3 regions of the Clostridium sp. LIBA-8841 genome follow, and region 1 is predicted to be linked to each of the others. Evidence: riboswitches for the same ligand, from Rfam matches in the RefSeq annotation. Region 1 holds a riboswitch; each other region holds the start of a gene.
The links. Region 1 has a riboswitch for cobalamin ahead of AC2A4K_RS01240 (energy-coupling factor ABC transporter permease). Riboswitches for the same ligand answer to the same signal wherever they lie in the genome.

Region 1 (10,180 bases):
ACTCCTGATGAAGTCAAGAATCCTTGCATTGAAGCAATTATTCCCTGTATTTTTGGCCAAATAAATGCCATTAAGAATGCAACAGGTATCATAACGAAAAATGCTATCATAACTACAAAGGAAGACCCTTTAAAAGTTCCTAGGAATTCAGGTAGTTTAACATCAAAGAACTTATCATGTAAATAAACAACTATACCTGCTATTAATATTGAACCAACCATACCAGTATCTAAAGTCTTTATTCCAGCTATTAAAGTTAAACCAGAACCGCCTCCTACTTCTTGTAAAAAATCGACCCCGAAAGTTGGTCCCCACATTGTAAGAATGGCATTTAGAAAATAATTAAAAGTTAAGTAAACAACCAAAGCCTCCATACATGCACGTGCCTGTTGTTTCTTAGCAAGACCAATAGGTAACCCAATAACAAACAATAGTGGTAACTGTCTAAAAACAGTCCATGCTCCCTCTTCTAACAATGTCCAAACCTGAACCCAAGTACTTCCCTCAGCTGCTATGCTTCCCATAATTTCTGGATTCTTAAACAAGATTGCTAATCCAACCATTATACCTGAGAAAGCAAACAACAGTACTGGCGTAAACATTGCGCCACCAAATCTTTGAATTTTTTGCATCATAAACCCTTATACCCCCAATTTCATATATACATTTTTTCCCTTAAATATTTCTGTAAGAGAATAATATCAATTTCCAAAAACGTTTTCAATGAAATTAGGTTCTTTAGGGACTTTTCTACCTTTATTGTTATTAGTAACATTTACTGTGAATTTTCCCACTATTAAATTTGTTAAAAAGGTATAGGATTCTAGTCTTCTTTTAATCAAATCATAATTTTAAAATATTAATTCAATAAAAATAAATGAGGTTATAACATACTAAAAACATAAATAATACGTTTTTATCCATATGATATAACCTCATAAAGCATATCAAATATTAGAGCACAACTTAAATAAAACTAAACCTCTTTTCTATTTAAGTACATATATCCAAAAGAAATTGATGCTATAATAGGCGCTACTGCAACTAAAAAATCTATTATGATCTCAAACATAAAAACTTCCCTTCTTTTATTTAATCTAATATTTTATTTGATATGCTTATGTTCTATATTTATTAATTTGTATCTTCCTTTTCTAGATCATTTTTATACATTGAATATTTCAAGAATATCATCTCTGCAAGAGTAAAGAATAATGCTGTTGATTCATATTCCTTTCCTCCCCCTAAATCATGCATTGATGTATTTATGTATAAATTCTCATCACTTAATCTAGCTAAGGCATTATTCTTCAATTTTGTTATAGATATTATAGGAACATTTCTTAACTTAAATTGCTTAGCTAAAGCTTTTATATGATTTGATTCTCCAGTTAATGATATTAAAATTATTAAATCTTCATCACTTATTGTATTTAAAATCATATCGGCCTCTGCTTCTCCTTGTATATTATATATACACTCTTGGCCTGATAAAAATATTCTTTTTAATTCAGCTGCAACTGCTGACTGTACGGCCCCAGTTCCATAAACAAATATTCTTTTAGCATTGTACATAAGACTACAGACACTAGAAAAATCTTTTTCTTGCATATCATTTATAAATTTTGTTATATCGTTACAAACAACCTTTAAATAATCTTGCTCTTCAACTTCTTTATCTTCACTTTCCCATTTTAAATATATTTTAAGTTCACTATATCCTTTTAATGAAAGTTTCTGCGCAAATCTTAAAACTGTTGTTCTAGACACATTACATCTATTTGCTAACTCATCAATGGTTAGATTACAACAATCCTTTTTATGATTGAACACATATTTCCAAATATGCAAATCACTATGATTTAATTTATCATAATGTTTATTTACAAGCTCTTCTAATCTCATACCAGCCCTCCAAATAATACGAATAACTTAAATGTCATACTTTATAAAATCCGTTTATATATGAATAAATTTTAGCTTTTTTTAATTAATTTACAATAAAATTACTTCTTGTTTTAATAATACCATAGATTTACTATTTTTGAACTACTCTACATTAATGCATTACTTATTTCATTAACTAAAATAAAATTATTTAACCAAACATTTTATTCTATAAAATTCTTTTAAATACCTGTTGATTTTTTAATAATACCATATTTTAAATCAGTATTAATTTTTAGATAGAACTGCATGGCCATCTTAATTATTATTTAATAAAAAAACACCATGGGAACCTTCTCCCCATGATGTTTTTAGGTATTTGAGTTAATTGTATGCTTGTGTTATAGAAGTTGTTCAAACTCTTCTCTTACTTGAGAAACAGATAATCCTATTATTACTTGAATAGCCTTTCCATTTCTAACAACTCCAAGAGCCCCAGCAGCTTTAAATGCTGCATCTGAGGCTAATTTACTTTCATCTTTTACACTTAAACGTAAACGAGTTGCACAGTTTGTAACATCTACTATGTTATCTTTTCCTCCTAAAGCTTCTAAAATCGCTTCAGCTTTTTGAGCTGTTTTACTTTTTCCTGATTTGTTTTCATTTCCTGATTCTTCGCCTTTTTTAGCCTTGTAATCAGCCTTAGTGTATAATTTAGTTTCTTCATCATCATCTTCTCTACCTGGAGTCTTAAGATTTAATTTAAGTATGAAGAATTTAAATACAAAGAAGTATATTGCTGTGAAACTTAAGCCTATAGCTATTTGAATTAAATATGTTTGCCAATGGTTATGAGCTAGAGGTATCCAGTTTTGAGCTGCCCATTCAATTATTCCTCCACCAAAGTTACCTGATACTCCAAAAGCATATTCTGTAGCTGCTAAAGTAGCTGCTAATATTGAGTGAATAACGAATAATATTGGTGCAACGAATAAGAAAGTAAACTCTAGTGGCTCTGTGATACCAGCTAATATGGCTGTTAATGTGGCTGGTATTAATAAACCTGCAACGATTTTCTTTTTATTAGGCTTAGCTGTTACATATAATGCTAAGGCTATACCTACAGAACCAAATATTTTAGAATGACCATGTAAAGCAAATCCACCAGCTGGGAATAATTCTGTTAAACTTTGAGATGACATAGCATATTGAGCTAAATGTTGAGGCCAATAAGTGGCTATTCCACCTTCTACAACGGCTGGTCCAAATATAAATGGTCCATATATAAAATGATGTAATCCTGTTGGTATTAATATACGTTCTAGGAATGTGTATATCCAAACTCCTACTATTCCTGATGAAGCTAGGAACCCTTGTAATGAATTAATTCCATTTTGAACTGCTGGCCATACTAAACAAATAATAAATGCTGTTGGAATCATTACGAAGAATCCTATCATAACTACGAAAGATGATCCTCTGAATATTCCTAAGTACTCTGGTAATTCTGTATCAAAGAAACGATTATGTAGCCAAACAGCTATACCAGCTATTAGGATTGCTCCTATCATACCAGTATCAAATGTTTTAATACCAGCTATGGTTGTTAATCCACTTACTCCACCAACCTCTTGTGAGAAGTCAACTCCGAAGAATCCACCCCATTGAGTTAGCATTGAATTAACAAAGTAGTTAAAAGTTAAATATGTAACTAAAGCTTCCATACATGCTCTTGCTTGAGCCTTTTTAGCTAATGCTATTGGTAAACCAACAACGAATAGTAATGGAAGTTGTCTAAATACTGTCCATCCACCTTCTTCAATAAGTGTCCAAATTTGATACCATAAAGTACCTTGGTTTGCAATTGGTCCTACTATGTCCGGATTTTTGAATAGAATACATAGTCCTACTGTTATACCTGCAAAAGCAAATAGTAAAACTGGTGTAAACATTGCAGCTCCAAAACGTTGAATTTTTTGCATCATCCTTTACCACCTCATTTTATAAATCCTATTATTACCCTTAACTTAAATATTCTAAGAAACCCATAATACTTAAGTTATATTTATAAGTCCAAGTACAGTTCATAATTTATTTATTGAAATGAACTTTTCTTGTACGATTTGTTAATTAAATAATAGCAATCAATGATAACATTTACAATAATATTCACTCACTCTGTTCCTAGTTTCATCATCATGTAACTTTTTCCCAAAAGCCGTGAAATTTCACAGCTATATTATATTGACGAAACTAGCTCTTATCTATAGATTATTACTATATGGTGTAATTTTAAAAGGTAAGGAGAAAATTTTATGATAGGTTCATTAGCTGCAATTTTAACAACAGCATCCTTTATTCCTCAAGCAATAAAGGTAATAAAAACTAAAGATACCTCAGGTATATCTCTTATAATGTATTCAATGTTCACAATAGGTGTTTTTCTTTGGATTATACATGGCTTTATAATAAATGATTTAGCTGTTATATTAGCTAATTCTTGTACTTTTATATTTGCCGTAATAATATTATTCTTTAAGATTAAATATAAAGATGGTGTTACTAAAGAAAATATAGTCAATTAATTTACTGTAATAAGTTTAAAATAGCATTTTTAATATAATATTTAACTTACCCAGTTTTTTAATTAATTCTTTAACCACTTAAAACGCGCTCAGAATACATTAATATTTATACCAATTTAAATATTAATATAAAAGGTTTGTATAAAGTATGATTATTTTGAAATCTTACTTTAATACAAACCTTTTTAAGTTAATTTCCCATATTTAATTTTGCTCTAATCTTTAAATAATTTAAATTTCCAAGAGTTTATTGTCTTTCTAGCCTGTCCGATAGTTAATGATAATTCGTCAAATACAAAGCCATCTTTTTCTTTCAATATCTCCATGAGATGTCCGATACGCGGTAATCTTAAATTTACTTTTCTTATAGTATCTTTTTGATCAAACACTTCCTTAGGACTTCCCTTTAATATCACTTTTCCCTCTTTCATTACAAAGACATTATCACAGTATAATGGAACAATATCTATATCATGAGTTGCTATTATTATGGTTATGCCAAGTTCCTTTTGCATTTCAATTAATAACTTCATTATCTCTGAAACACCCATTGGATCCAAACCAGCTGTTGGTTCATCTAGTATTAAAACCTTAGGTTCCATAACTAGTACTCCTGCAATTGCTACTCTTTTCTTTTGCCCAAAGCTTAAACAGTGAGTTGGTTTCTCCTTTAAATGCTCTATTCCTGTTCTTTTTAATGCCTTATTAACTCTTTCTCTTACCGCTTCAGTTGGAAGCTTCATATTAACAGCTCCGAAAGAAACATCCTGATACACACTAGCTGAAAAAAGCTGATTATCAGGGTCCTGAAAAACAATTCCTATAGATTCTCTAAGCTTCATGATTCCCTTCCTAGAATAATCAATAGGTTTATTCTCAAAAAGTATCCTTCCTGAAGAAGGCTTTAATATACCATTAAGATTTTGGAATAATGTTGATTTTCCTACACCATTTCCTCCTAATATAGCCGTTACTTCCCCTCTTTTTATATTCATATCTATACCCTTTAGAGCATGAGTTCCATCTGAATAATTATAATTAAGATCCTCTACTTTTAATATATAGTCTTCCATAAAATCCTCCTACTCTACTTTGTAAATATAGTTATTCCTATAAAAATCATATTAATAATTATAGCTAAAATATAAATATAGTTTCTTCTTTGAACTTCTTCTTCTAATACCTTAAGCTCTCCATTATATCCTCTAGATTCTAATGCAGTATATAAATCATTAGCTCTCTTAAATGAGCGTATAAACAGTGTTGATGCAAGAGCTCCTAAAGATTTATATGATGTCCTTATGTCTCTATACCCTAACCTAGATTTTTGAGATATAAACATCATTTCTGAAGTTTCTAAGATTATAAATATAAACCTATATACTAAGCTTATTAATTCTATTAAAAAGCTTGGTATTTTAAGCTTTGATAATACTGATATCACATCTATCATTGGTGTAGTTAAAGATATAAAATATAAGCAACTTAAAGATCCCATTACTTTTAGGAACATATTAACACCTTGAAAAATCCCCTCTTTAGAAACTCCGATCCATCCATTAAAGAACCTAAAGGATATTAAAAGATTTTCCTTATTCATAGAATAATTTATAACTATTGTTAGAATGCTAATTATTAAAAAAGCTATTGGTATCATCATTAACTTAATAAAAACATTTATTTTGGTCTTTCCTAATTTAGTTATTAAAAAAGTCATAAGACCTATTACAAGCATAGAAACAATAAAATTATTTGCCCATAAGCAAACACATAAAGTAATTAGAGCAAAAAATATCTTTTCTGCAGGATTGATATTTTTTAGTTTTGATGAATAAGCATATTTATCAATATTTATCATTTACTTCTTCATTCACTTTCTTTTTCCCCTTTAGATATCCTAGTCCAAACCCAATTACTCCTGCACCTATAGCTGCTTGAAGAGCAAATAATAGACTTTCTATCTCTCCACTTGCAGGTTCAAATATTGGTGAGAACCAAGGCTCGTAATTTTCATCTATTTGTGTTATTGCTTCTTCTGCTTGATCATCAGATCCACCGAACTCACCATTCTTAGCCACAAAGAAAGGTATGATTGTAATAAATACAACTAATAAAATTAATATCACATTAGTTAATGCTCTCTTATTTTTCATTATTTTACCTCCTCTGAAAGAATGTTAAGTTCCATTAAATCATCTTTTGCATAATTTTCTATAGTATTAAATATTATAACTGTTAATATTCCCTCACTTATAGCTAAAGGAATTTGAGTAATAGCAAATATACCCATGAATTTCATAACCGATGCCATAATTCCACCAACTTCTGCTGGGAAAGCTAGTCCTAATTGAATTGAAGTTACCATGTATGTTGCTAAGTCACCAAGGGCAGCTGCCAAAAATACTCCTAACCATGTTGGTCCATTAAGTTTTTTTACTAATTTATAAAGTCCATATGATACTAAAGGTCCAACAACAGCCATTGAAAAAGTATTAGCTCCAAGAGTTGTAAGTCCCCCATGTGCTAAAAGTAAAGCTTGGAATAAAAGAACAATAAGTCCTAAGACTGATGCTGCTGTAGGTCCGAATAATATTGCCGCAAGACCAACCCCCGTAGGGTGTGAACAACTACCAGTAACTGATGGAAGTTTCAAAGCTGAAAGAACAAAGGCATAAGCTCCTGCCATAGCTAATAGTATTTTTAATCTTGGATTATTCCCTACTTTTTTCTTAATAGAAAATACACCTAAAACCACAAAAGGTATTGTTATAACACCCCATGCTATACACCATTTGGGTTGCAAAAATCCCTCCATAATATGCATAGCTGAAACACTTTTTGGTATTAATAAGAACATTAACAAAAATCCTATAAATACTTGATTCTTTTTTGACATAATAATTCTACTCCTTAAATTATATTTTTATTTTGTATATCCACTTCATAAAATAGATTTTCTTTATTTCTTAGGTCTTAAAGTCTCTTTTAAATCTGTTAGTCTTTCCTATTTTCCCTCTGAGATTGTCCAAATTAAAATCAAATGCATTTTGCTTAAATTTAGGTTGACTCTAAGCTAACTTTAATCCTAAAAATAAAAACCTCTAGACATTGAGTCAAGAGGTTATAAAAATTCTAAAAAAATATAACTTACCAAAGCACAACACCTCCTATTTCCCGTAGGATCTGATGTTTTAAAAACAGGCAGGTCTTCTGGCTCAAGTATCAGCACCTTTTGTAACCTTCCCAAAATCTTATGTTTCAGTGGCTTACAATACAAAAAGCTCCTCTATTACAGCGGCGGGACCGCGTGGGATTCAAACCCAACTTCCCTTTTAATAAATAAATTTACTTAAATAACTATTTAACCTATTTTTAAATATTTAATTTTACATTCTATTAACATTATATATTATCTAGAATTGATTTACAATTAAACTATATTTAATAAATCATTATTAAAGCTAAACAATAAGCTTTTTAACTTAATATAAAAAGGATATAAAAATAAAAAGGGACTATCTTTGACGATACATTACTCTAATCTCAATATTAATCTTTTTAATGATTAATATTACAAAATTAGTTTAATATATCTTCATAGTCCCTTAAACTTAAAAATTTAATTTTATTCTAATAAATTACCTTAATTTAATATTCTATGATTTATGAAGCTTATTTCATATTCATCAACGACTCCATCTTTGTTTAAATCAAAAGAAGCATTCTCACTTCCATAGTTTTTAGAAACTATTGCTAAGTCACCTATGTCAATCTTTCCATTACTATTGAAGTCTCCTGTACTTTCCTCAATTATTAAAGAGTTGAATCTTTCTATTGCATTATTTAAAGCTTCTTTAGCTGAATTGATTTCTTCTTGAGTGACTTCTTCATTATTGAATATCTCTTCAGCCTTATTTATTTCACTTACTAAAGTATCTTTAGCCCCTTTATGATATTCACCAACTTCAAAACCTTCTACAGCCTCTTCTACTAAAGCTTTACCTTGGTTAATTAAAGCTTCTAAATCTGCTTTATCAACTTCTGGAGTCTCTTTAACTAAAGCTTTTATTGAAGCATCTAAATCAGATACTATTTGATTTATTTGCTCTTGAGTATAATCTGCTCTATTTTCATTAGCTTCATTAGCAAGGGCTAGTTTTTCACTGAATACAGCCCAAGACTCTGCTGTATACTCATCTTCTACTAAAGAATTTCCTAAAGCTAATACTTCATCAAAGGCTTCAAAATCAGTTGCTCTAAGAACTAACCCTTCTTCTGCCTTATTTAAATTATCTAAAGCCTTATCTATTTTCTTTTGAGAAGAATTAGAATTATCTAAAATAACTTTTGCATTGTCTAAAGCTTCTTTTAAGGCTTCATAACTGCTTAAAGTATATTCATCTCCACTTAAATCAATAAGCTCATCATACTTCACTTTTAATGCATCATTAACTGGGAATTCAAACTCTTGATTTAAAGTTATTATTTCATAAATATTTGGTGCCACATCTGTCCACTCAATCTTTATTTCATAAATGTTACTATAATCACGATTTATAAATTCATTTAAGCTATTACCTAATGTGCCTAATTGAACCCACTCATCAGTTACAGATTCGCTTCCATCACCAACTCTAGCCATAACCTTAGCATTTGAAATTGAGCTTCCATCTTGAACTATAGTAACCTTTCTAACATCAGTTTTTTCTGATAGACGATAAGTTATGCTACCTTCAGTTATCTCTCCATTATTAGTATTAGGTTTATATGAGCTAGTTAAATCTCCATCTCTTAAATTATTTGGAGTAAATCCTCTTTCTTCAATTGGATTTGAAACATAAGTTGGGTCATTTACTGTAGGAATATACTCCCCATTATTTATCATAAGCTCGTTTATAACAGTCCAACGATGTTTGTATGGAGCAGTAAATAATATTCTTACATATCTAGCTTTTTGATTTAAATTAGATCCTTCAACATATGCACTATCTATTGGAATAATTCCACCAGATTGATTTCCATGCTTATAACCATTTTCTAATGGTTTAGCATATATGTCATCTACACCATTTTCTATTCCATCCCCAATAGTAATAGCATCTGTCCAAGTTTCACCGTCTAAAGATAATTGAATTTTACCATCTCTTACGTGGTCAACTTCAGTATCTAATACAACATATTTTAAATTGTCTACTTGGATTTCTTGTCCTAAATCATAAACTATAGTATCGCCAAATTTAGGAGCTCCATTAAACTTAACGCTAGTTTTCAAGTCTCCATCTACAGCTTTTTTAGCTCCAGTATCACCAACATAAGCCTCAACTAATGATGGCTCATAAACCTCAGTTGAATTAACCTCAAATTTAGTTAAATTAAAGCTAGCAGTTTCATTTCCTGTATTTATTAATCTTACATATCTTCCATCCTCTAAAGTGTTAGTATCTGTTATCTCTGTCCATTCAACACCATTCATAGAGCTTTGAAGTTTTAAGCCTGTATCATTTGAAACCTCAAGGTTAATATTACTTAAATCCTTAATACGATCTAATTTAACACCAATATATTCCCCTGAATTTAAGCTTATATTATCTACTGGCATTAACTTAGTTACATCTTCCTTAGCTAAAGATAATAAATCTAGCTCTGTATTGGTATAAACATTCTCTCTGTTTCCTGTACTTTCTAATTCTTCACTCTTTATTCCGAAC
Region 2 (10,180 bases), 1.8 Mb from region 1:
AGTTCATACGTAAGTTTAATTTCATATGAAAAAAATGATGCTAAAGAAGTCAAAAAAGAATCAGTTGAAGGAACTGGAAAAGTTAATATAAATACATCTTTAAATGTTAGACAAGCTGCTACAAACAATAGTAGAATAATGGGAAGTTTAAAGGGTGGAGAAAAGGTTAATATAATAACTGAAAGTAATGGATTTTATAAAATAGAATTTAATGGATCATATGGGTATGTTTATGCTAAATATATATCAAAGGATATAAGTGACAATAAAATTCAAGAACAGAATGATGCAGAAGTAAAAAATAAAAAGGTTCAAGAAAATAAAGCTGTAGAAGTCGTAGAAAAAAAGGCTGATGAACCTAAGAAAGAAGAAGTTAAAGTTCAGCCTAAGGCTGAACCAATACTTATGGCTGTTAGAGCTTATAGTAAAACTGGAATAGTAAATGTAAGTAGCTCTTTAAATGTAAGGGCCGGTGCAAGTACAAGTAGTAAAGTAATTGGAAGCTTAAGTGGAAATACAAAAGTTACAATAGTAGGAGAAGAAGGTTCATTCTATAAGATAGAATACAAAGATTCATATGGCTATGTAGCTAAGGAATATATTAAGGATATTAAGAATGAAGGAAATACAACAGAGCCAGAAAAACCAACTGAACCAGAAAAACCGGAAGCTACTAATAAGACAGGAATAGTAAATGTAAGCAGCGCTTTAAATGTAAGAGATGGAGCTAGCACAAGTAGTAAGGTAATAGGAAGCCTAAGTGGAAATTCTAAGGTAACAATCGTAGGAGAAGAAGGTTCATTCTATAAAATAGAATATAAAGGTTCATATGGCTATGTAGCTAAGGAATATATTAAGGATATTAAAGATGAAGGAAATACAACAGAGCCAGAAAAACCAACTGAACCAGAAAAACCGGAAACTACTAATAAGACAGGAATAGTAAATGTAAGTAGTGCTCTAAATGTAAGAGAAGGAGCTAGCACAAGTAGTAAGGTAATAGGAAGTCTAAGTGGAAATTCTAAGGTAACAATAGTAGGAGAAGAAGGTTCATTCTATAAAATAGAATACAAAGGTTCATATGGCTATGTAGCTAAGGAATATATTAAGGATATTAAAGATGAAGGAAATACAACAGAGCCAGAAAAACCAAGTGAACCAGAGACACCAAATAAACCGGAAAATACTAAAAAGACAGGAATAGTAAATGTAAGTAGTGCTCTAAATGTAAGAGAAGGAGCTAGTACAAGTAGTAAGGTAATAGGAAGTTTAAGTGGAAATTCTAAGGTAACAATAGTAGGAGAAGAAGGTTCATTCTATAAAATAGAATACAAAGGTTCATATGGCTATGTAGCTAAGGAATATATTAAGGATATTAAAGATGAAGGAAATACAACAGAGCCAGAAAAACCAAGTGAACCAGAGACACCAAATAAACCGGAAAATACTAAAAAGACAGGAATAGTAAATGTAAGTAGTGCTCTAAATGTAAGAGAAGGAGCTAGTACAAGTAGTAAGGTAATAGGAAGTTTAAGTGGAAATTCTAAGGTAACAATAGTAGGAGAAGAAGGTTCATTCTATAAGATAGAATACAAAGGTTCATATGGCTATGTAGCTAAGGAATATATTAAGGATATTAAGAATGAAGGAAATACAACAGAGCCAGAAAAACCAACTGAACCAGAAAAACCGGAAACTACTAATAAGACAGGAATAGTAAATGTAAGCAGCTCTCTAAATGTAAGAGAAGGAGCTAGCACAAGTAGTAAGGTAATAGGAAGTTTAAGTGGAAATTCTAAGGTAACAATAGTAGGAGAAGAAGGTTCATTCTATAAGATAGAATACAAAGGTTCATATGGCTATGTAGCTAAGGAATATATTAAGGATATTAAAGATGAAGGAAATACAACAGAACCAGAAAAACCAACTGAACCGGAAAAACCAGAAAATACCAAAAAGACAGGAATAGTAAATGTAAGTAGTTCTTTAAATGTAAGAGAAGGAGCTAGCACAAGTAGTAAGGTAATAGGAAGCTTAAGTGGAAATTCTAAGGTAACAATAGTAGGAGAAGAAGGCTCATTCTACAAAATAGAATTTAAGGGTTCCTATGGCTATGTAGCTAAAGAATATATTAAAGATGTTAAGGATGAAGGTAATAATACAACACCAGAACAACCAAGTAAACCAGAAGAAACTAATAAAACAGGAATTGTAACAGCTTCTAATGGATTAAATGTAAGAAAAGAAGCAAATACATCATCTCAAATTCTTGGAATTTTAAGTAGTGGTGAAAGTGTTGAAATTTTAGGTGAAGAAAATGGGTTCTACAAAATAAATTATAAAGGTCAGGAAGCATATGCATCTAAGAGCTATATAAATATTTTTGATGGAAATTCAAATGTTAATCCAGAATTAGATTTAGGAGATGCTATAAAAACACCATATGGGGTATCTCTTGACGAATATATTAGAATGCAACAAAGAAGTAACCCAGTAAATTATTCATATTCAGAGTTTGAGAGATATATAAACCCAGCGAAGGCTACTAATAAATTACAATTCTTAAGAATTGATAGGTTTAGGGCTGTTAATGTAAATGGATTAAGTAGCAGGTTAAACAATAAAGGCGTTTTAACTGGTCAAGGACAAGCTTTTGTTGATGCTGCTAGATCGTATAATATAGATCCTATATATTTAGTTGCTCAATGTTTACATGAAACAGGTAATGGAACAAGTAAACTTGCAAGAGGAGTAACTATTACTCAAATTGCAGATGAAAGTAAGCCTATATATAATAGCTATGGTCAATTAGTAGGATATCATATGATACCATTATCTAAACCTGTTACAGTTTATAATTTATTTGGAATAGGAGCTAAGGATAATTCTTCAGCATTTCCTAATAGAGCATTAATATTAGGAACAACCTATGCTTACAATAGAGGTTGGACAAGTATTGAAAGTGCTATAAAAGGAGCAGCAGCATTTGTTTCTGCAAATTATGTTCATAGTCCAACCTATGAACAAAATACACTTTATAAAATGAGATATAATCAAAATATATCTAATATATGGCATCAATATGCAACAACTACATGGTATGCATCAGAGATAGCTGATATTATGAATAGTTATGAAGATTTATATTTAAATAATAACTTTACATTTGATGTACCTGTATTTTCAAATTAGAGGTAATAGAAGTCTAAATTTAATTGTTATTTAGAATTTAATCGTAGTAAATAAAGGGAGTTTTTATACTCCTTTTATTTTAGCTAATTTTAGCGTAAGAGAGAAAATAAATGAATAATTATGTGTTGAGAAGACGAGTAAGTACAATAATTGTAATTGGGTTTATATTATTGATAATAATATTCGTATTAAATAAAAACATATTTTTTTAAAAGACTATGCCTTTAGGTTAGTTAATAAAGTTAATGAAAAATATTAAAACGCTTAAATCGATAAAGTAATAATTACTACTTCTGTTAAGTAAAATAATAAGGAAAGTATGTTTAGGAGAATGAAAACTTTGGAGATTTTAGATTGGAAGTTTATTTTCATAATAATAACATTTGCTTTAATAGGAGTAGTATGTTTATTTAAAAAATCGAAAATTGGATTGACTGCAGCTTCAGTAGGAATTATAGGAAGTTTAATTTTGTGGGGATTTTTTAAGATAAGTATAAAATTTAAAAATTTTCTAACAGGGGTTGGATTAAGTTTTAAGGATATATTAAACTTTTTTATTGCAATTATTACGGCTATAGTAGCCTTTACAGCAATTTTTTTATTATTGAAAATTTTTAATGATTTTGGTGGAAGATTAAAAAAAAGATAAGGCAAAAATGTCTTATCTTTTTTATTTTACCATTCACCAGGATAGGCAACTATGTGTAATGTAACTTGACGTCTTCCCCAAGATTTACATTCATCATTAGAGTTCATATAAAGGTCTATTATGTTTCCTTTAATAACTCCTCCTGTATCTGATGCTATGGCATAGCCATATCCAGGGATGTACACTTTTGAACCTAATGGAATTACATTAGGGTCTACTGCTATTGTACTTATTCCACCTGGATCTCTTACTGGTTTAAGTCCCATGGCAGTTAATGTTCCTCCAGTATATGCGGTAGCTTCAACGGAAAGTGTTTTCTTATAGTTACCATCACTAGGTTGGTTAGAAGTATTATTGTTGTTATTATTATTATTTGAATTAGCTGGAGAGTTGTTACTAATACTTTTAGCTGCTTCTTCAGCTTTTATGGATTCAATTTTGTTTTTGGCAGCTTGTACAGAATTATTAGCTGTATCCCTTACTGAATCGATGTTAAGTTGTGGGATTAATTGATTCAATGTGCTTATTGCATTTTCAAGCTCATTGACTGATGAAGATGAATTTATAACAGAAACAGAATGAGAAATTAAAGACATTTCATTTTCTTTAATTATTCCTAAAACAGCTTCTTTTTGATTGTTTAATTCATCAATTTTCTTTTGTTCTTCAACTTTTTTACTATCTAGGGTTTTAAGAGATTCCTCAGTTGAACTTTTTAATTCTTTTAATTCAGCCTTATCTCTTTCTAATTTTTTTATATCCTGATCAAGAGAATCTTTTTGAGAATCTAGATCATTTATAAGATTTTTATCTAAGGCTGTAACCCTTGCCAAAGCATCTATTCTTGTTATTAAATCTGATAAGTTTTCAGATTTAATAAGAAAAACTAGTGGGTTCATTGAATCTTTGCTTTTATACATAGCACGCATTCTTTTACCTAAAACAGATTGCTTTTGATCTATTTCGGTTTTTAAAGTACTTACTTTACTTTCCGTTTCTTTTAAGTTTTCCTCAGTATCTTTCATCTTAGTTTGATTATCTGCTAATTTAGCATTTAATTCTTCAATTTCATTGTTAAGTTTTGATACTTGAGAATTAAGAGACATAACCTCATTATCTAATTGTTCATATTTTACTTTATTTTCTTGTATATTTGATTTCTTATCACTTATTGTATCAGCAAAAACTACTTGAGTCGTTGAAATACTTATAGTTATTGCTATTAATGCTGATAAAATTCTTTTTTGCATAAAGTACACTCCTTTTAGTTAAACTGTCCACAACTTAAGTGTATTTCATCCTGTATTACTGAATTATAACATAAAAGTCAAATGTAACACAAATTTAACCTTTATCCCATTTAAATATGTTAAGAAAAAATTAACAATTTAATTATACTATAAATCTGAAAAAATAAGAAATTTGTCTTATGTTGAAATAATTAAAATTATATATTATAATTAAGAAAAAAATAATATTTTATATTTTTAGGTTTAATTTTACTAATTAAAAGGGAAAGTGGTTAAAATCCACTACAGCCCCCGCTACTGTAATAGGATACAAGTTTCTAATTGCTCACTGATTTTTTTAAATTGGGAAGGGAGAAATGAGGATAAGCCTTAAGTCAGGATACCTGCCTAAAAATTATGAACTAAGCTTCGGAGGGAAGATGTAGTATTTATTGATTCCTATATTTATATTGGAAAATAATTACTTTTTATTAAAGCATCTGGTTCTTTGTAACACAGATGCTTTTTATTTTAATTTTTTAGAGGTGAAACATGAAAAAAGCTATATTAGTTGTAAGTTTTGGAACAAGTCATTTAGATGCCTTAAATAATTCTATAAAAAAAATAGAAGATTCAATAAAAGAAAGTTTTGAAGAGTATGATGTTTTTAGAAGTTTTACATCACATATGATAGTAAGAAAGCTTAAAGAAAAATATGATATGAATATACTGTTTCCAGAAGATGCTTTAAAAAAGTTAGAGGAAGAAGGATATGAAGAAGTTGTGGTGCAACCACTTCATATTATGCCAGGTGAAGAATTTGACTATATAAAGCATATGGTGAAGAATTATGAAAATCATTTTAAAAAGATAGAAACTGGTAGACCAATATTTTATTATGAAGGTTTTGGTGATGGACCAAATGACTATTCTGCCTTTGTTGATAGTATGAAAGAAGTAATAGAAGAGAATAGACCGTGTATATTAGTTGGTCATGGAAGCGCACATCCTTCCAATGCTGTTTATGGATGTCTTCAATCAGTTTTAGATAGAGACTATGAAGATATTTTTGTTGGAACTGTAGAGGGATATCCTAATTTTTCAGATGTTTTAAAAAGAGTTAAAAAGAAAAATTTAGATAATGTGACTATTATTCCTTTAATGGTTGTAGCAGGAGACCATGCTAAAAATGATATGGCTTCAGAAGATGAGGATTCATGGAAGAGTAGACTTGAAAGTGAAGGAATTAAAACTGATGTTATTTTAAAAGGATTAGGGGAAAGAGAAGAGTTTAGAAAACTTTACATAGAACGTGTTAAAGATGTTATAGATGGTACATATAAAGGTTTAGGAGAAACTAAAAAAAGACATAGAAAGGTGAAGAGATAAATGGATTATATGAAAAGTCCTATGGGCATAGAAAAAAGAAGCTTTGAAATAATAGGTTCTGAAATGAAAAATCATAACTTTTCAGAAGAGGAGTTAGAAATAGTAAAAAGAGTTATACATACTACAGCAGACTTTGAGTATGAGGATTTAATTGAAATAAGTGAAGGAGCTATAGAAGCTGGAGTTTCTGCTTTAAAATCTGGAGCTAAAATATATACTGATACAACAATGGCCTTATCAGGTATGAATAAAAGAGCTTTAAAGGAATTAAATTCATCAGTTGAATGCTATGTTGGTTTAGATGAGGTGTTTAAATTAGCAAAAGAAAAACAGATAACTCGTTCAATGGCAGGTGTTGAACTTGCGGCAAAGGAAAATGTAGATATATTTGTTTTTGGAAATGCTCCAACAGCTTTGTTTAAACTTAGAGAACTTATTAAGGAAGGAAAGGCAAAACCAAAACTTATAGTAGCTGTTCCAGTTGGGTTCGTAGGTGCTAGTGAGAGTAAAGAGGATTTAGATGAACTAGGTATTCCTTATATAAGAGTTAAGGGAAGAAAAGGTGGTAGTACAGTAGCAGCAGCCATAATAAATGCATTGCTTTATATGAATTATAAAAGAGAAATGTAATAAAAGAAGGTATATTAAATGTTTGAAATGTATGTAGAAAGCGGTGGAAAAAAACTTAGATGTGGGTATACCACAGGATCTTGTGCAGCGGCGGCAGCTAAGGCGGCCACATATATGCTTTTTCATAAAAAGGATATAGGAGTTATAGAGATAGATACTCCTAAAAACATAAAGCTTAGTTTAGAAATACAAGATATACAAGTAGAAAAAAACTCCGTTTCATGTTCCATAATAAAAGATGGTGGAGATGACATAGATGCTACCTCAGGAATAGCTATATTTGCAAAGGCAGAGGAAATTTCAGAAGGATTTGAGCTTTGTGGAGGAGAAGGTGTTGGAAGAGTTACTAAGGATGGGCTCTTTGTAGAAAAAGGACAGCCAGCTATAAATCCAGTACCTAGGGAAATGATTAAGAAGGAAGTATTAAGTGTATTACCTGAAAATAAAGGAGTAAAAATAACAATTTTCGTTCCAAGAGGAAGGGAGATTGCTAAGAAAACCTTTAACCCTAGATTGGGTATAGTTGATGGAATATCAATACTAGGCACAACAGGAATTGTGTATCCAATGTCTGAAGATGCTTTAAAGGAATCTATTAGAATTGAAATAAGGCAAAAAGCAGTGTCTAATAATGAACTTGTATTTGTCTTTGGTAATATGGGAGAAAGGTTTCTAAGGGAAAGAGGATATAAAAAGGATAATATAGTTATCATATCTAACTATGTAGGATTTTCCATAGAGTGTGCCTTAGCTCAAGGAATAAAGGATTTAACCATAATAGGTCATATAGGAAAACTAAGTAAAATTGCATTTGGCTGTTTTAATACACATAGTAGAGTTTCAGACGTAAGATTAGAAGTTATAGCTTTAGAGTTAACTTTAATGGGATATGACTTAGAACTAGTTAAAAAGGTTTTAGAAGAAAAGACAAGTGAAGGTGCTGTAAGACTTCTTGGAGATGATTTCCCAATGTTATATGAGAGAATTGGAGAAAAAGTATTAAAGAGATTAGATATTTACTCTTACGGTGAGGCAAATTTTAATATTCTTATGTATTATGGATCAAAGGAAATGAAATTATTATATGAATCTAAAAATTCAAACTTGTTTGATTAAACTTAAATTAGAAGGGAATGAAGGCTATTGGTTAAGATACTAGGGTTAGGACCAGGCCATAAAGACTATATAATTCCTAAGGTTATTAAGGAACTAGAAAAAAGTGATTATATAGTAGGTTTTGAAAGAGCAATTTCAAGCTTAAAGTTTTTAAATAATTTAAGAGATGAAAAGTTTAAAAAGGTCAAAACTTTAAGTGAATTAATAGCTTTTTTAAATGAAAATGAAGAGAATGATATTTCAATTGTTGCATCAGGAGACCCTACCTTTTATGGTATTACAAATTACATAGAAAAAAATTATTATGGAGAGATTTCTATTATTCCAGGAATAAGTTCTTTTCAGTATTTAACATGCAAAGTAAATAAATCTTGGAATAATGCATTTGTAGGAAGTATGCATGGAAGAGAAGAAAATTTTATAGAAGTTGTCAAAAAAAACAAACTTTCTATATGGTTAACTGATAAAAAGAATACTCCAAATGAACTAAGTAAAATGTTAATAGAAAATTCTATAGAATGTACGATATATGTTGGAGAAAATCTTTCTTATGAAAATGAAAATATAACAATTGGAAATCCAAGAGAAATTTGCGAAAAGGATTATGGAGATTTATCTGTAATAATAATTGAAAGATAAATTTTCCTTTGGAGGATATATGAAGTTTATAAAAGATTCAGAGTTTATAAGAGGAAAATGTCCTATGACAAAAGAGGATATTAGAATCCTTACTATTAGTAAATTAGAGTTAAATACAAATTCTAATTTTTTAGATATAGGAAGTGGAACTGGTAGTATTACTATTCAGGCCTCTAAATTTATAGAAAATGGAAAAGTATTTTCTATAGAAAGAGATGAAGAGGCTATAAGGGTAACTAAAGAGAATTTAAAAAAGTTTAACTGTAATAATGTTACTTTATTAGAGGGTGATGCTATAGAACATATGGAATCACTTTCAAACCAAATTAAGAAAGAAAAAATTTCAAAATTTGATTCTATATTTATAGGAGGCTCTGGTGGGGGACTTGAAAAAATTATAAATATATCAAATGAAATTCTTAAAGAACAGGGAGTTTTAGTTTTAAACTTCATAACTTTAAATAATGCATATAATGCTATAGAAATCTTAAAAAAATTAGAATATAAAACAGAGATTTCTTTAGTAAACATAAGTAAAAATAGAGAAAATACATACATGATGATTAGCAATAATCCAATTTTTATTGTTAAAGCGTTTAAGGAGGAAATTTAATGGCAATATTATATGGAATAGGTGTAGGACCTGGAGATAGTGAATTATTAACAGTAAAAGCGGTAAAGGCAATTGAAAATAGTGATGTTATAGTAGCACCAAGTGCAGAGGAAGGTGGAGATAGTATAGCATTAACTGCTGCTGAAGAATATATAAAAGAAGGAACAGAAATAGCTATTAAACATTTTCCAATGGGAAAGAAGAATAGAGATTTAAAAGTTAAAGAGGCTTATGACTTTATTTTAGAAAAACTTAAAGAAGGAAAAAACGTAAGTTTCTTAACTATAGGTGATCCTTATGTTTATAGTACATATATACATTTATTAAATTATGTAGAGGATAATGGTTTCCATGTAAAAACTATTCCGGGAATAACATCTTTCTGTGCTGCAGCTAGTATAGTTGACAGAACATTAGTTGTAGGTAATGAACCTTTACTTGTTCTTCCAGCAGCTAGAGTAAAGGATATAAAAGATGAGAAGTTTGTTGTAATAATGAAAGTTTACAAAAAAGAAGAAGAAGTTATAGATGTTTTAGAAGAAAAAGGATTTGACTATGTGCTAGTTAGTAGAGCAGGTAGAGAAGGAGAAAAAATCTTAAGAACTAGAGAAGAAATTGTAAATCATAGAGATTATATGTCTTTAATATTAGCAAGTAAATAAAAGGAGGAATAAGAATGCTTTATTTTATAGGGGCAGGACCAGGAGCTGTTGACTTAATAAC
Region 3 (10,180 bases), 1.9 Mb from region 1:
TGTCTTCTTCTACTAATGAACTTCCTACAGTATATCCTTGAGCTTTTAAGAATGTGTAAGCCATTCCTCCACCGATTATTAAAGTATCAACTTTTTCTAAAAGGTTGTTTATAACGTTTATCTTATCTGAAACTTTAGCTCCACCTAAGATAGCAACGAATGGTCTTTCTGGAGTTTCTACAGCATCTCCTAAGAATTTAAGCTCTTTTTGGATTAAGTATCCACAAACTGCTGGCTTTAAGTACTCAGTTACTCCAACTGTTGAACAGTGAGCTCTGTGAGCTGTTCCGAATGCATCGTTAACAAACATTTCAGCTAGGCTAGCTAATTCTTTTGATAACTCTTCTCCGTTTTTAGTTTCTTCTTTTCTGTATCTTGTATTTTGAAGTAAAACTACGTCTCCGTCTTTCATTTCATCTACAGCTTTTTTAGCATTTTCTCCAACAACGTTGTCGTCAGCAGCAAATACTACTTCTTTACCAAGCATTTCGCTTAATTTTTTAGCAACTGGTGCTAATGAGAATTCTGGTTTAGCTTCTCCCTTTGGTTTACCCATATGTGAGCAAAGGATTACTTTTGCGCCATTATCAACTAAGTATTTTATAGTAGGCATAGCTCCGTTTAATCTATTTATATCAGTTATAACACCATCTTTTAATGGAACGTTAAAGTCGCATCTTACTAATACTTTTTTACCTTTTACTTGAACGTCTTCTATAGTCTTTTTATTGAAGTTCATTATATTCACCTCTTAAATAAATTTAAATTTGAAAATAGTCTGGCCTTATAGCCTTATACTACAAAACCAGACTTATAAAACTTTTTTATAAAATACTATCTAATTAATAGATTACTTTAAGTTAGCGAAGTATCCTAAAGTTCTGATTAATTGGTTAGTGTATGACATTTCATTGTCGTACCATGAAGCAACTTTAACTAATTGTTGTCCGTTAACTTCCATGATTTTTGTTTGAGTTGCATCGAATAATGATCCGAAGCTTATTCCGATTACGTCTGATGATACTATTGGATCTTCAGTGTATCCGTATGATTCGTTAGCAGCAGCTTTCATAGCAGCATTTATTTCTTCAACTGTAGTGTTTTTGTCTAATACACAAACTAACTCAGTTAATGAACCAGTTATTACAGGTACTCTTTGAGCGTTTCCGTCTAATTTACCAGCTAGTTCTGGGATAACTAATCCGATTGCTTTAGCAGCACCAGTTGAGTTTGGTACGATTGAAGCAGCAGCAGCTCTAGCTCTTCTTAAATCTCCTTTAGCGTGAGGAGCATCTAATGTATTTTGATCGTTTGTGTAAGCGTGGATTGTAGTCATGAATCCTTCTTTTAATCCAAATTGATCGTTTAATACTTTAGCCATTGGAGCTAAACAGTTAGTTGTACATGAAGCACCTGATATAACTGTATCGCTAGCTTTTAATATATCGTTGTTTATGTTGTAAACTACTGTTGGAAGGTCGTTTCCAGCTGGAGCTGATATAACAACTTTCTTAGCACCTGCTTCTAAGTGAGCTGAAGCTTTTTCTTTTGAAGCGAAGAATCCAGTACACTCTAAAACGATGTCTACGTTTAATTCTCCCCATGGTAAGTTTTTAGGGTCTCTTTCTGCAGTAACTTTTATTTCTTTTCCGTTTACTACGAAAGCACCATCTTTAACTTCGATTTCTCCATCGAATCTTCCTTGTGCTGAGTCATATTTGAATAAGTGTGCTAAAGTTTTAGCATCTGTTAAGTCGTTAATTCCAACAACGTTGAACTCTGGGTTGTTGATCATTAATCTTAATGCTAATCTTCCTATTCTTCCAAATCCGTTAATTGCTACATTTACCATATTGTAAATACCTCCTAAAAGATGTTGTTTATATATATAAAATATTAAAAAATATTTTAACCAAAGTTATTTTTAGAGATTTTATATTATTTTATTCGTCTCCATTTAAAAAATTTAGTATTTCATTGGCTGCTCCCTCATCTGTAACAAGAACAGCATTTTTGTTTCCATAGATAGTAGTTAAAATAGCTTCTGCCTTATTTTTACCACCAGCTACAGCAATGTGATTTTTTATTTTTCTAAGATCATTTATTGTAACTCCTAAAGTTGGCATTACATAAACAACTTCCGACTTATCATTAAAGTAGCATCCTAAAGCTTCTCCAACAGCGCCTAATTCTAATAACCTTATTAGTTCTTCCTTAGGAACGCCTCTTTTATTAGCCATTTTTTTCGCTTGGCCTATACCATATATTAGCATATCTGCATTTTTAATATTTTGTATAAGTTCTTTCATGTCTTCCTGTTTCATTAAAGCATCCATTACTTCCTTGCTTATATTATCAGGAACATGAAGCATTTTATAGGTTCCATTTAACTTTTTAGCTAAATTCGCAGCTAATGTATTTGACTGCGTCTCAACCTTCTTACCCATACCACCTCTTGCAGGCACAACTAACACATCACGTAGGTTTGCCATTTCTGGTAATTCATCTATAACTTCTTTTACAGTGGTTCCCCCAGTAACAGCAATTGTATAGCCATCTTTAATGACATTCTTAGAATAATTTGCAGCGGCTTTTCCAAGCTCTTTTATAGTGCTTTCTTCTTCCCCGCAATCTCCTGGAATAACAATTACATCTCTAACATTAAGCAAATCACATAATTGTTTTTCAAGATTAGATAGCCCTTTTATTTCATGTATGAATCCTTTTAAGGATTCTAACATAAACTCTCCTTCTTGGGTTACAGACATACCTGGAGTGTTTATTTGTATAAGGTTTTGAGATTTTAAAAAACCTATTTCTGTTCTTACAATTCTTTCACCTAAATTTAAATTGTTTGCCAAAGCTCTTCTGCCTATTGGCTGATTATAATAAATTGTTCTGATTATATTGTATCTTTTTACTAATAGTTCTACCATTTCAGGAACTATTATTTTTTGCAATTTTAAAATCTCTAGCAAATTTAACAACTCCTTTGGACATTCAAAGTCCCACTTGCTTCTTAAATGTCCCGCATGTTTATTATAAAACATATTAAGAAAAAATTAAAGGGTTTTTAGAAAATTTTTTCTTATTTTTTTAGAAAATATAAAAAAATATAGAGAGATTACCCAATCTCTCTATATTTTTCACTCAAATCAAACACTTTAGTTTCTTTATTTACCATAAAATCAAATTTAATACTATTTTAAAATCTTTTTCTCTTACTAGATGATTTTATTCCTAATTCTTCTCTATATTTTGCTACAGTTCTTCTTGAAATAGTCATTCCTTTTTCTTTTAGCATTTCACTTATGCCTTGGTCCGATAATGGCTTTGCTTTGTTCTCCGCTTTAATAATTTCTTCTAAAGCTTTTTTTATGTTTATAACTGTAACATCATCTTCTCCATTTTCTGTTTCTTTATTGCTTATTGAGTTTACAAAGAGATCCTTTATCTTTATTGTACCCATAGAAGTTAAAATATACTTATCTCTTATGGCTCTTGAAATAGTTGATTCGTGCATCTCTAATTGCTCCGCTATTTCCTTAAGAGTCATAGGTTTTAAATATTTATCTCCCTTTTCAAAATACTCTTTTTGCTTTTCTAGTATTTTTTCAAGAACTTTATATAAAGTACTTTTTCTTTGCTCTATACTTTTAATAAGAAACATGGCCTTACTCATTTTTTCCTTTACATACTCTGTAGCCTCTTTATCATTACTACTATCTTTTAATATAGAAGTATATAAAGGGTTAACTGAAAGCATAGGTAAGACTCCATCATTCATTATTATGAAAAATTCTCCATCTATCTTTCTAATTTCAGCATCAGGAATTATGAAACTTACTTCATCCCCAGTATAAAATCCCCTTGAAGGTTTTGGCTCTAAAGTTTTTATTAAATCTCCATAGTCTTGTGCTTTTTTAGGAGTTATGCCTAAATCCTTAGCAATAACTTGATATTTGTTATCTGCTAAATCATCTAAATGATTCTCTATTATACTTTTTACTATTTTGTCATACTCCCCTTTTCTTTCTAATTGTATCTTTAGACATTCTTTTAAGTCCCTTGCTCCTATACCTGCTGGCTCTAAATTATGGAGAACTATTAAAGCTCTATTGAATGTTACTTCTGAACAATGTAATTCATTCATTAATTCTTCTTTTTTTATATCTAAATATCCTTTATGATCTAAACATTCAACCATATAGCTGCATACACTTCTCATATATTCATCTATTGGCAGCTCTAATATTTGAGACTCTAGATAGTCCATTAAAGATTCTGGTTTACTTATAAATGTAAAAGGAGAAATTCCTTCTTGATCATACTCACCATAACTTTGAGAACCATAGTTATCTGACTCTAAATATTTCACTAATTCTTTATAATCTAATCTATCCTGTTCATTAACTATTTCATTATTATCTTCATATTGAGCTTCTAAAACAGGATTTTCTGAAAATTCTTTCTCTATATATTCTCTTAAATCATATGTTGACATTTGCAAAAGTTTTATTGAAAGTTGCATTTGCTGTGTCATGATAAGCTTTTGCTCTTGGGTTAAATTTAAATTAAAATCCATTAACATATATATCACCTAAAACTATTTAATTTTAAATCATAACTTTTCTCTATTAACCTTTCTTATTTAATTATCCATCAAATAAAGACATTTTTCAACATTATAACATCTTTAATACTTTTTAATATATTAATATTATATTAAAAAGTACTTATGTTAATTCTAAAATAACCACAATAGAGAAAATTCTCTATTGTGGTTAAGATTAAATAATTTCACCAATTTTAATGATTGGTACACTTATTTTATTTTTAAATTCTTCTAAAGAGTCTTTTTTACATATAAATAAAATAGCTGTTGCTGGTCCTGCAGATTTTCTTAAATAAGTTCCATTATATGATAGATTTATTTTTATATTATTACTACCTTCAAGTTCCTTTGCTTCATGTATAATACCTTTTGAACCAATAGGTATTATATCCTTAACAGACTCACTTTCTACTAAGAGCTTTAACTCCTTAAAACCAGCAATTTCCCCTATATTATTATTTATATCATCTAAAACTTCTTCCCCCACTTTGGGAATTCCTAATAAGAAGACCTCATCTTCACTTTCAAAACTAATCTCAGTGCTTATCTTTTTTTCTCCTATTATTGTTAATCCTAAAAAAGTTTGAAGAGTTTTAAAATTATCCTCAGTACTTCCTGTTATACATTCTTCTAATTTAAAGTTATTTTCAAAAAAGCCTTCAGAATTATATTCTTTTATTGCTCTATTAATTCCTTTTATTATACTCTCTCCACCACACTTCATAGTCATTCCTAAATTATTTACTATTACTAGTGGATTAGCTTTAAATGCTATAAGCTCAAAAAGACAAACTCTAGCTGAAAAATATCCTACAATCTCATTACTAGCATTAACAAAGTCATCTTCTCTCTCTCCAATGCCACAACAACTATCACAAGCTATTACCATTTCCTCTTTATGGGATTCTTTTTTAATTATAGTTAAATCTCTAAATTTATATATTTGCATTTTTAAGTCCCTTAGCTACTAAAAATGCTATTACTATATTAACTAAGCTTGCTAAAGTAAGTGGTAATCCCATAAGTTTTAAGAAGTCTATTGGATTCATTCCTCCTAATACAAAATACATAAAAGCTCCTGTTATTAAAGTAAAAATGATTCCATTTAAAAGAGTTCCTATTATTCCTGCTAAAATTACTTTACCCATATTAAATATTTTTGATGTTATATAAACAACTAGAAACATCTCTAACGCTATTAAAATATGTACTGGTAATGTAAATGGAAATCCTGTTCTTAAAGCAACAAATAAATGTGCTAAAAGACCTATAACACCTCCAACTACTGGAGAAATTAAAATACCACCAACAAAGGCTGGCATAGAATCTAATGCTATACTAGCAAAAATCGGGAAATTGGCTAATATAACACTTAAAGCTATTAACATCGCTGCAAAACATAGATTTTTTACATTTAAATTCTTTTTTTCCTTAGTAAAATTCATAATTATTTTACCCTCCTATTAATATTTATTTTTTCTCTCTAAACATAAGCAACTCTTAACTTAACATGTACACCTTTAATATTAAATCAATTTCTATACCCAATAAGATTTTTAATAAAAATATAATTTCAAATTTTTCACAAATATACTTTAATCTAGATTTAACTTCTTATGTGTAAATTAAATTTAAAATTTGACTAACTATTAGAGCTAAATAGACTAAGTTGTTTAGAAACTTTTATACATCTTTTCCAAAACAACTTATTTAGGAAAGCTTGTACATAAATTCTTTTCTCGTAAATAATTATTTTTATAATTAAAAATAAAAAACTGGTGCGGTTAACCTTCCCCACCAGTTAAAAATAATTTACATACTTTATTAAAACTTATATACTGTTTCCCACCGAAACAATAAGCAATTTATACTAGGTAGGTCTCCTGGCTAATAAATCATCCTCCAACAATCCTTTCCATAACTTAAGTTACAGTGGTTTCTTGCTTTCGTCCTTATCAACAGTAGCGGGGGCTGCAGTTTTTAACTTTCCCTATTAAGTTAGATAACACCTAATATACTTATTTTATTTTCATCTTATGATTGCATATTTATTTACTCTTTGTCAACATTATTTTTAACATTAATTTTACTTAACATTAAAATTTTCCACTTCATCTAATGTTTTTGGAACATTAATTTCTCCATTTATTATGCCCTCTCTATATTTCTCTACTTTATCTAAAACTTCTTTAGGTACTAGTCTACTTGTAGATTGGGCCACATCTATACCATTATCCTTAAGCCCAACTTCCATTACATTCTTTGGTCCTGTTTTAAAATCACCATTTATAACTTCCTTTGCAGTCTTATAAACCGCATCATCTAATTTTTTTATCATAGATGAGAGAATATTATCGGCATAGTCTGGGAAAACTGTGGCAGCATCAACATCAACACCAATAGCGTAATTTCCAGTTTCTTTAGCTGCCTGATAAATACCTACACCAGCTTCTCCAGCTACATTGAATATTATATCTGCTCCTTGATTATACATTTCCTTAGCTATTTTATTTGCCTGCTCTTTATTTATAAAACCACCAACATATTGAATTAAGTTTCCTTCTTTTATATTCTTATAAGCTTCCTCATTAGAAACCTTTAATCCAGAGAGATATCCAGCTAGAAAGTTATCTATAAGCTCGTTTTTAACTCCGCCTATAAATCCTACTTTATTAGTTTTACTCATGTTCCCAGCTATTATACCCATTAAAAAGGCACCTTGTTCATTCCTAAAATTTATAGATTTTACATTTGGAAGCTCTGACACTGTATCAATAATAGCAAAATTTTTATCTGGATAATCCTTAGCTACATTATTTAAACTCTCTAAAAACTTAAATGTTGAAGCAAAAGTCAAATCATTATTTTGAGCAGCCTCTCTAAGCCTCTTTTCATAATCTTCTGGAGAATTAGTATCAAAAATCTCTATTTTTGCACCATATTCCTTTTTTATTCTATTTAATCCTTCTATAGCTAAATTAGCAAAATGATTTTCTTCATTAGCAAAATCATCCTTAACTAAAGCGAAATTATAAACTTTTTTTTCTATAAAATCAATTTTTCTTAATGCTGATGAATTTTTCGAACCGCATCCTAACATAGAAGTTAAACTTAATATAAGACCTAAAGATGTAATAATCCTCTTAAAACGCATTTCTAATACTCCTCCTTTTTGATATCAAAATTATTATTTCTTTAATTAGGAGAATTTATGTAAATTAAAATAAAAAAAGAAACTCCTTTTTAGGAGCTTCTTTCTAATATTCCTCTACATAGAATAATGCACAAACCTTAGGACCTGAATGTATAGCCACTGAACATCCTAAAGGAAGTTTTATATATTCTATATCGTTACTTTCTAAATATTCCTTTATAGGCAAATAAATATCCTCATTTTCAAGTTCAACTAATATTATTGGCTCCCCTTGTTTTTTAGGAATTGAACTAAACTGTTCAATCATAGACTTAGTCATCTTCTTAGTTCCTCTTATTTTTCCTTGAACATTCATCTCACCATCTAATACATTAAGCATAAGCTTTATTCCTAAAGCATTAACAAATAACGCTTTTCCTTTTGAAAGTCTTCCACCTCTTACTAAGTTATCTAAACTTTCAAAAGCTATAGTACTTTTAATATGATTCCTATATTCTAAAATTTCTTTTTCTAAATCTTCTAAAGTTATTCCTTCTTCTATAAGTCTAGCTGCTTTTAATATAATAAGTCCAAGCCCAACAGTAACATTTCTTGAATCTATTACAACTATATCATCACTTTCTAATTCAGCTTTAGCTAAACATGCTGATTGATAAGTACCACTCATATTTGATGATATGTGTATTGATATAACTTTGTATCCATCCTCTAAGTAGCTTTTATATTTCTCTATAAATCTTGTTGGAACTATTTGAGCTGTAGTTGGAAGAGCATCTTCTCTCTCTATTCTCTCCATCATAGCATCTACTTTTATTTCAACACCATCTAAATAGCTCTCTTCACCAAAATTTATTAGCATAGGCATTACATCTATGTCATATTTCTCTATAATCTCCTTAGATAAGTCACAGGTACTATCTGTTATAATCTTTATTTTCTCCAAAATATATTTCCCCCTTATTTCATGCTTGGAAATCCAATTTGTCTTAGAGCTTCATAAGCTATAATTGCTACTGTATTTGATAAATTCAAACTTCTAGTAGTTGTATTTATCATTGGAACCTTTATTCCATGATGAGCATTATGAACTTCTTCTGGAACTCCTGCTGATTCTCTTCCAAACATTATGAAAGCACCTTCTTCGTACTTTACTTCATCATAATGATCATCAGCATGAGTTGTTGATAAGTAAATTTTCTTATCCCCATACTTTTTCATAAAGTCTTCATAGCTTTCATGGATTTCAAGATCTAATTGACTCCAATAATCTAATCCAGCTCTTTTTAAATGTTTATCATCTATAACAAAGCCCATAGGTTTTATTATGTGAAGCTTTGAATTTGTCAAAACACATGTTCTTGCTATGTTACCAGTGTTTTGTGGTATTTCTGGTTGATATAATACTATATTAAGATTCACCTTTGTCCCTCCAAATAAATGTAAAAATTTATAAATTTTTATGTTAAGTCACAAGTATATGATATTATCTAATGAAATAAAATGCAAGTTAATCCTTTTTTAACACAAATTCATATATGACTTTTGCAACCCCATTTTTATCATTACTTTCAGTTACATAATCTGCTTTTTTCTTTAAAGAATCTATTGAATTTCCCATAGCTACACCTAAACCTGCATAGCTAATCATAGATAAGTCATTCTCATTATCTCCTATGCAAATTATCTCATCTTGCTTTATGTTATATTCATCTGCTAAAACTTTTACAGCTTTCCCCTTAGAAACTCCTTTATTGTTTACTTCTAAAGCATATCTTCCTGACTGAGTAATTTCAAAACTTCCATTTTTAATAAGTTCTTCTCTTATTTTTTTTAGTTTACCTGTATTCAATTCAATTATTATGCATTTGCCAATACTATCATTTTTAAAAATTTCATTCCACTTACTTTTGTCATTAACATAAACATTTTCTACTCTATGCTTATGTGGTATTTTTTTATTTAAAATTAAATCGCAAAGATATTTTCTTATTTTTGATGGCCAATAAACCTTATCTCTTGAATGAAAACTAGGAACACCTTTATAAACTTTGCAAAGTCTCATAATTTCTTTACACTGTTCTCCACTTAAAACATCTTTAGAAATTAAAGCATCTTTATCTTCATCAATTACCCATGCACCATTATTAGCAATTACTGCACAGTTAACTCCTAAGAATTCTGAAAAATAAACAGCATTCTTAGCATTTCTGCCAGTGCATATTATTATATGAACTCCTTTTTCATAAGCCTTTTTTAAAGCAATTTTATTTTCCTCACTTATTCTTTTTTTTGAATTTAATAATGTTCCATCCATATCTATACATATCATTTTATAACTCATAAATTCTCCTCCTAAATTAAAAGGAGAGATTAAAAACTTAACCTCTCCCTTTTAAGCATATTAATATTTT

Region 2: another riboswitch for cobalamin. It lies ahead of AC2A4K_RS09075 (sirohydrochlorin cobaltochelatase); the one in region 1 lies ahead of AC2A4K_RS01240 (energy-coupling factor ABC transporter permease).
Region 3: another riboswitch for cobalamin. It lies ahead of AC2A4K_RS09755 (ECF transporter S component); the one in region 1 lies ahead of AC2A4K_RS01240 (energy-coupling factor ABC transporter permease).

Annotation. Positions count from the first base shown of each region.
Region 1 covers NZ_CM173488.1:279,026-289,205, reverse strand. The annotation lists gene AC2A4K_RS01275 (alpha-glucoside-specific PTS transporter subunit IIBC) at 1-635, opposite strand, end outside; gene AC2A4K_RS01270 (MurR/RpiR family transcriptional regulator) at 1,135-1,905, opposite strand; gene AC2A4K_RS01265 (alpha-glucoside-specific PTS transporter subunit IIBC) at 2,289-3,872, opposite strand; gene AC2A4K_RS01260 (SemiSWEET transporter) at 4,203-4,472, shown strand; gene AC2A4K_RS01255 (ATP-binding cassette domain-containing protein) at 4,688-5,545, opposite strand; gene cbiQ (cobalt ECF transporter T component CbiQ) at 5,560-6,330, opposite strand; gene AC2A4K_RS01245 (energy-coupling factor ABC transporter substrate-binding protein) at 6,317-6,625, opposite strand; gene AC2A4K_RS01240 (energy-coupling factor ABC transporter permease) at 6,625-7,368, opposite strand; cobalamin riboswitch at 7,656-7,857, opposite strand; gene nagH (hyaluronoglucosaminidase) at 8,116-10,180, opposite strand, start outside.
Region 2 covers NZ_CM173488.1:2,056,756-2,066,935, reverse strand. The annotation lists gene AC2A4K_RS09090 (SH3 domain-containing protein) at 1-3,192, shown strand, start outside; gene AC2A4K_RS09085 (hypothetical protein) at 3,533-3,841, shown strand; gene AC2A4K_RS09080 (3D domain-containing protein) at 3,868-5,091, opposite strand; cobalamin riboswitch at 5,314-5,496, shown strand; gene AC2A4K_RS09075 (sirohydrochlorin cobaltochelatase) at 5,623-6,459, shown strand; gene AC2A4K_RS09070 (precorrin-8X methylmutase) at 6,460-7,089, shown strand; gene cbiD (cobalt-precorrin-5B (C(1))-methyltransferase CbiD) at 7,108-8,205, shown strand; gene cbiE (precorrin-6y C5,15-methyltransferase (decarboxylating) subunit CbiE) at 8,233-8,844, shown strand; gene cbiT (precorrin-6Y C5,15-methyltransferase (decarboxylating) subunit CbiT) at 8,864-9,457, shown strand; gene AC2A4K_RS09050 (cobalt-factor II C(20)-methyltransferase) at 9,457-10,119, shown strand; gene cobM (precorrin-4 C(11)-methyltransferase) at 10,134-10,180, shown strand, end outside.
Region 3 covers NZ_CM173488.1:2,250,374-2,260,553, forward strand. The annotation lists gene AC2A4K_RS09730 (phosphoglycerate kinase) at 1-739, opposite strand, end outside; gene gap (type I glyceraldehyde-3-phosphate dehydrogenase) at 851-1,852, opposite strand; gene AC2A4K_RS09740 (sugar-binding transcriptional regulator) at 1,944-2,978, opposite strand; gene rpoN (RNA polymerase factor sigma-54) at 3,206-4,591, opposite strand; gene AC2A4K_RS09750 (hypothetical protein) at 4,791-5,564, opposite strand; gene AC2A4K_RS09755 (ECF transporter S component) at 5,551-6,060, opposite strand; cobalamin riboswitch at 6,472-6,643, opposite strand; gene AC2A4K_RS09760 (BMP family lipoprotein) at 6,702-7,769, opposite strand; gene AC2A4K_RS09765 (DegV family protein) at 7,873-8,712, opposite strand; gene AC2A4K_RS09770 (tRNA (cytidine(34)-2'-O)-methyltransferase) at 8,727-9,188, opposite strand; gene AC2A4K_RS09775 (Cof-type HAD-IIB family hydrolase) at 9,277-10,110, opposite strand.